DNA from 2 places in the Alteromonas sp. Mac1 genome. Region 2 is predicted to be linked to the other one. Evidence: predicted binding sites of a transcription regulator. Region 2 holds the regulator's gene; the other holds the start of a gene.
The links. The regulator FliA, encoded in region 2, starts transcription of late flagellar genes. The targets are predictions, from matches to a motif close to CTAAAGNTNNNNNNNNNNNNGCCGATA.
Positions count from the first base shown of each region.

Region 1 (3,425 bases), 1.6 Mb from region 2:
TATTCTCAGCATTTCCAAATGTAGACATCATCTTTTCTAGATACTGTGCTATTGGGCTTACAACATTACCGTATTGGTTTTCCGCTTCACCTTCTTCACTATAATGCTTAACGTTCTCATAAGCCTTTACCATTTCGGTTTGTGTAGTACGGTTTAACTGCAACGCATACCCAACTAACTCTTTATCATCGAAACCTAAATTCAATGCTTGTTCGAACGCCTTATCCATATCGCCGCTATAGAAGGTATCAGCTAAATCTTGTGCTTCACCCACAAGGTTTGCAATAGCTGTCATTTCATCTTCGTCTATTTCACCCTTTAACGAAAAGCTAATGCCACTTCGTTCAAAGTATTCATATTGAGATGACTGCTGCGCCACAACTGAACCTGTATTCGAACTAGATTCTTCAGTATCGTCATTTGCGGGTATATACAGCGAAGCCTGACTCGCAGCGCTAAATTGTCTGATACTTTCAAAGCTAAGGTTTACTTCATCCCCATCTTTGGTTCGAATAAGCAAACTACCTGATTTAGCATCAGATGCAGATACCGCGTTAAGCTCGCTCACACTCACTGGATTAGGATTGAAGATATTCTGTTCCAGATCATTGATGCCGCCGTCTATCATTTCGCGACTACGCGTAACACCTTCTTCAATCTCATCATTCATAAAGCCAGCGAGATCCTTTTCAGCCATAGCGAATCCACGACTTACCCCTTCACGGGCCTGACCAAACAACCCTTTCAGGGTATCGTCATCCGCACCTCCATCAGCCGCACCTTGAATGACACCGGTCACGAACCCAAGTACATTACGTGCGACTTTCTCGAAATCGAATAAACTTTTATTTTCTTCGCCGTCACCTGACTGTTTGCTTTCATTCGGGCGCTTGCCATCAACAACCACATTCTGACTTAAGCTACCACTGAAGACCTTTAAGCCAATACTGGTTTGCGTGCTATTCACGGTGACCGTCGCTGAATGCTGCTTGGTAAACTCGGCAGCTTGTTGTAAGCCTTCCTGTTGAAGCTGCTTCTTTATAGCTTCATTCGGGTGAACCGATGCCTTTTCATCCACTTTCTGGTCGCCCATGAAAGCCTTAATTTGACTCACGTTCATAATTTGATCCTCACTATCCTCAATCAAGTTATCGGCACCAATCACGTATTGTTTAATTTTAATACTAAATTTTTGCTTCTGTGAGTTTTATCCGTTGCACATATAATATAAGGCACTACAATTCGCAGCCTTATTTAAATGATGTTCGGAGAACCACATGACAACCACCACTGCAAAAGACTATCAAGCTCAACTCGATGAGAAAGTGGATCGGTTAGGTACTCTCCTTGCGCCGTTTAACGCCCCTACCCTGTCGGTGTATCCGTCTAAACCTGAAAACTACCGCATGCGAGCTGAATTTCGCGTATGGCATGACGGTGACGATCTTTATCACATCATGTTCGATCAGGGTTCTAAAGAGAAATACCGCGTAGATACATTTCCACCAGCAAGTGAAACCATCAACAATGCAATGCAGCAGTTAATAGAATATTTAAAGCCAAATGAACTGCTGCGCAAAAAACTTTTCCAAATTGATTATTTAACTGGGCTATCCGGCGAACTGGTTATTAGCCTTCTTTATCACAAGCCACTTGATGATGAATGGGAAGCGCAAGCTGAACTACTTCGCACCTTTTTAGCTACGCAATTTACCGCGGTAAGTATTATTGGGCGGGCTAGAAAGCAAAAACGCATTGTGGGTAACGATTTTATTATAGAACGTCTACCTATTAATGGCCGTGAATTTGAATTCAAACATATCGAAAATAGCTTTACTCAACCTAATGCAGAAGTGAATTGCAGCATGATTGAGTGGTCACTTGAATGCTCTGCTCCCCTAACCGGCGATTTACTCGAAATGTATTGTGGTGCAGGGAACTTCTCAATGCCATTGGCAGTTCATTTTGACAACGTGATAGGAACCGAAATAGCAAAGCCCTCGGTACAAGCAGCGCAATATAATATTGCGGCAAACCACTTAGATAACGTGAAAATTGTGAGACTATCGGCTGAAGAGTTTACTGAAGCAATGAACGGGGAAAGAAGCTTCTCTCGTTTAGAAGGTATCAACTTAACTGAATACAATTTTACTACTGTATTGGTCGACCCTCCTCGGGCAGGGTTAGACGTAGATTCATTAAAGATGATTCAAGGGTACGATAATATTATCTATATTTCTTGTAACCCTGAAACCTTAGCTGAAAACTTAGGCCTGCTTTGTGAAACTCACGAAGTAGCAAATGCGGCGCTGTTCGATCAATTCCCTTTCACCCACCATATAGAAGCAGGTGTGTTACTCACCAAAAAGTAATGCTCTGTATATTGTGAATGTCGCATATTGTCAATAAATCGGCAGCACACTTAGGCTTTAAAGCTTAAGATGCGTCGGAAGATATCTCTGATGAAAGCTTCGACATTGCGCCCAATTGCACGAAACGTAATTGGGCTTTAACCCTTTCGCCAATTTCCATCTTCAACTTAGTATCAGCTTCTAGTGCTTCTGCCCCTGCACTAAATACCAACCTAACCATAGCATCCGCTTGGAGCTGCGCAATGTTGTACTCTACGCTTTGCTGCTCGATGATGTAATCGGTTAGCTCTTCAATAAAATGCTGAATTTCGCGAAAGACCGCCATTCGGTATGCAGCTGATGTGCCTGTATGTTCCCGCAACAATAATCGAAATACATTTTTGTTTGCAGAAATGAACTCCATGAAGGTTTCAACTGACGTGTGGATTACCCCGCCACCTGAAGCAATTCGACGGCGAGCTTGGCGCATTAATTGACGAAGGGCTAACCCAGCTTCATCCACCAGTGTTAATCCTAATTCATCCATGTCTTTAAAGTGTCGGTAGAAAGACGTTGGTGCAATGCCAGCTTCTCGTGCTACTTCACGTAAGCTAATAGCAGACAAACTGCGGTTTTCATCCAGTAATAGGAATGCCGCATGAATGATATTTTGGCGGGTTTTAAGCTTTTGTTCCTGACGAGTCACAATAATACCAGTTTGTTAGTCTTTACTAGTCTATCGCATGAGTGCCTATAGGGAGAAGCTTAAATTCATTCTGCCCTAGGCCGAAAAACTATTAGCGCTTACTCAATACTATCTCCGTAGCGTTTTTTAGTAACTGTTGTTACTGTACAGCCTTATTTTAACAAGTTGTTAACCATATAGCCATTATCCCCCTAGCTCCAATTACTGTCGGAATATAAGGCTATGGCACTAAGCGTCTACATGGAGTTAACGACCTATATGAACAAAAATAGCTGACCTAATAATGAAAAAAAGTATTCAGCCTTACGTGCTACAGTTAATTTCGAGTAACACGCTACGAAGTATTAAACGTGCCTATTATACTTGTG
Region 1 covers NZ_CP013932.1:3,962,966-3,966,390, forward strand. The annotation lists gene AV939_RS16785 (DUF5610 domain-containing protein) at 1-1,120, opposite strand, end outside; gene trmA (tRNA (uridine(54)-C5)-methyltransferase TrmA) at 1,278-2,372, shown strand; gene fabR (HTH-type transcriptional repressor FabR) at 2,437-3,057, opposite strand; gene AV939_RS16800 (DsbA family protein) at 3,341-3,425, shown strand, end outside.
Region 1: a site for FliA is predicted at 1,150-1,176, ahead of AV939_RS16785 (DUF5610 domain-containing protein). Genes of this name have one in related genera too.

Region 2 (3,425 bases):
TAACCGATATGGGGTTAAGCCAATCTCTGGCTGAGCAACTGATTAGTTATACGCCGTCGCATTACAACGAGCGAGACGCTTGGGTGTATCTTTTAAACCTATTGGCTAATCGCATTAATGTGACAGGTAACGATATACTTACGCAAAAGGGCGCAGTAGCGTTAGTGGGGCCAACCGGAACAGGTAAAACTACTACAGTAGCGAAATTGGCTGCCCGCTACGCACAGAAATACGGTGCTGACTCCGTTGCCATGATTACGATAGATACTTACCGTATTGCAGCGTTTGAGCAATTAGCCACATATGGAAAAATTATTGGTTGCACGGTCCGTAAAGCACAAAGTAGTGAAGAATTATCAGATTTATTGTTTCAATTACGCCATAAGAGACTAGTGTTAATTGATACGGCAGGCTTTAGTCAGCGAGATAGTCGATTAATTAAACAGATAAATCAATTTGATAACGGCCAAATGCAGCCAGTGAAAAAATACCTAGTAGCGCAAGCGAATACCCAATATGCTGCGTTGCAACGTATTATAGATGCGTACGAAGGGGTGGAACTTAGCGGTTGTATCTTTACAAAGCTTGATGAGTGCTACTCTCTAGGCGAAGTGCTTAGCGCTGCGGTGGAGTACCAGTTACCTGTCAGTTATGTAACAGATGGACAGAAAGTTCCTGAAGACATTAAGATTGCAGAAGCAAAATCTTTAGTATCTGCTGCTGCAAAGCTTTATAAAAAGTACGGTTTGAATCATACTACTAGTAACAATGTGGTTAAAACAGCACGAGCAGTATGATTGATGATCAAGCGAGTAGCTTACGAAAAATGAAGCAATCACGATTAATCAAAGTTATCGCCGTCACCGGAGGTAAAGGTGGCGTTGGTAAGACAAATATTACGCTAAACACAGCTATTGCTATGGCAAAGCAGGGAAAGCGAGTAATGGTATTGGATGCAGACTTAGGTCTGGCCAATGTGGATGTAATGCTAGGATTGCGCGTAGAGAAAAACCTCTCACACGTTTTATCTGGTGAGTGTACCTTGGACGATGTACTCGTTACGGGCCCTCACGGTATAAAAATAGCACCAGCCACATCGGGTTCTCAATCAATGGCAGAGCTATCACCAACGCAGCATGCAGGGCTCATTAGAGCTTTTAGCGAATTGCGCTCGCCCATTGATGTGCTTATTGTAGATACCGCAGCGGGTATTTCCGATATGGTGCTAAGTTTCTCCAAAGCCTCTCAAGATATTATGGTGGTAGTGTGCGATGAGCCCACTTCACTCACTGATGCCTACGCGCTAATTAAAATTCTTAACCGAGAGCACGGTGTCTTTCGCTTCAAAGTGGTCGCCAACATGGTCCGCGATGTTAGAGAAGGTCAGGAGCTTTTCAGCAAATTATCTAAAGTAACAGGGCGATTCTTGGATGTTGCGCTAGAATTGGTTGCAACAGTTCCTTTTGACGAGAACATACGCAAAGCAGTACGTAAACAAACGTCAATTGTAGATGCTTACCCGAGTTCTCCGGCAGCAGTGGCGATTAGCCAGCTAGCAACCAAAGCAGCATCATGGCCTATTCCTGCGCAACCAGGTGGCCATTTAGAATTTTTTATTGAACAACTAGTAGCAGATAAAGCAGTAGGAAGTCAGCGTTGAATAGCAAAGCAGCCGCTTATCAACAGCAAACGGACAAGTCACAATTAGTTGAGCGTCACGCTTCGCTGGTGAAGCGAATAGCACACCACTTAATGGCGAGATTACCAGCCAGTGTTCTTGTCGATGATTTAATCCAGTCAGGTATGATTGGACTGCTAGAAGCTGCACGAAATTTTGACGGTTCCAAAGGTGCAAGTTTCGAAACCTTTGCAGGTATTCGTATTCGCGGCGCCATGCTTGATGAAATAAGAAAAGGTGATTGGACACCTCGTTCTGTTCATAAAAATGGAAGGGCAATCACCGAAGCTATCTCTCAAGTTGAAGGTGAAACAGGCCGAGACGCGCGAGATGTTGATATTGCAGCTAAAATGAATGTCAGCATGCAAGATTATCATCAAATGCTTAACGAAGTGAATGCTGGAAAATTGGTGGGTATTGAAGACCTAGGTGTTTCTGAAGATGTTATTTCTACAGAAAAAAACCGAGGCAGCGATGCACCGTTAGAAGATTTGATGCAAGGGGCTTTCCAAAAAGCGCTAGCACATGCTATTACTACATTACCCGAACGGGAAGCGATTGTACTTTCTTTATACTATGATGAAGAACTGAACCTTAGAGAAATTGGTGAAGTTCTTGATGTTAGTGAATCGCGAGTGAGTCAAATTCATAGTCAGGCCATGTTAAAACTCAAATCACGAATGAAATCGTGGCAAGTTGACGAAGAATAGAAATTAATAACAATTAACCCCTCATTGGAGGCTATTTTGGATAAAAGTATGAAAATTCTCGTGGTTGACGATTTTTCTACCATGAGACGTATCATAAAGAACCTGTTAAAAGATTTGGGTTTTGCCAATATCCAGGAAGCGGACGACGGTAACACCGCGCTGCCTATGCTACAACAAGGTGATTTTGACTTTGTTGTAACAGATTGGAATATGCCAGGTATGCAAGGTATCGACTTATTACGCGCTATACGTGCCGACGATAAGTTGAAACACCTACCGGTTCTTATGGTGACAGCAGAAGCGAAGAAAGAACAAATCGTTGCCGCAGCGCAAGCTGGTGTGAACGGTTATGTTGTTAAACCTTTCACTGCCGCTACGTTGAAAGAGAAATTAGACAAAATCTTCGAACGTTTAGGTTGATCCAGACGCTCACCAGAGAAATGAGGTTTACTGGATGTCGACAAATGAAAGTGTCTCTATAACGCTCGAAGAAGCCAAAAAATTGGTAGCGTATCTTGAAGAGGGCGATAACGCATCTGCGAACGCCGTCTTAGAAGCCGTTTCGATGAAAGAGTCCATTGAGCTCTTTGCTGAAGTTGGTAAATTAACGCGTCAACTTCATGATTCGTTAAATAACTTCCAAATCGATGAACGTATTAAAAATTTAACCGTTGATGACATTCCTGATGCGCAAACGCGACTGATGTACGTTATCGAAGAGACGGAAAAAGCGGCCAATACCACCATGGATGCTGTTGAAGAGTGCATGCCAATTGCGGAAGTGCTTTCCACGCGCATCGAAAAAATTATGCCGGAGTGGAAAAAACTGATGAATCGTCAACTTGAGTTGGGTGAATTCAAAGTTTTATGCGCAGATTTAGACGAATTGCTAGAAGACGGATCGAAACAATCGTCTAAGCTTACATCATTGCTTACCGAAGTGTTAATGGCACAAGGTTATCAAGATCTTACCGGTCAAGTTATTCGCAGAGTGATTGAACTCGTAAAAGAAGTGGAAGATAGCTTAGTTAATATGC
Region 2 covers NZ_CP013932.1:2,325,316-2,328,740, reverse strand. The annotation lists gene flhF (flagellar biosynthesis protein FlhF) at 1-797, shown strand, start outside; gene AV939_RS09915 (MinD/ParA family protein) at 794-1,660, shown strand; gene AV939_RS09910 (RNA polymerase sigma factor FliA) at 1,657-2,388, shown strand; gene cheY (chemotaxis response regulator CheY) at 2,425-2,808, shown strand; gene AV939_RS09900 (protein phosphatase CheZ) at 2,843-3,425, shown strand, end outside.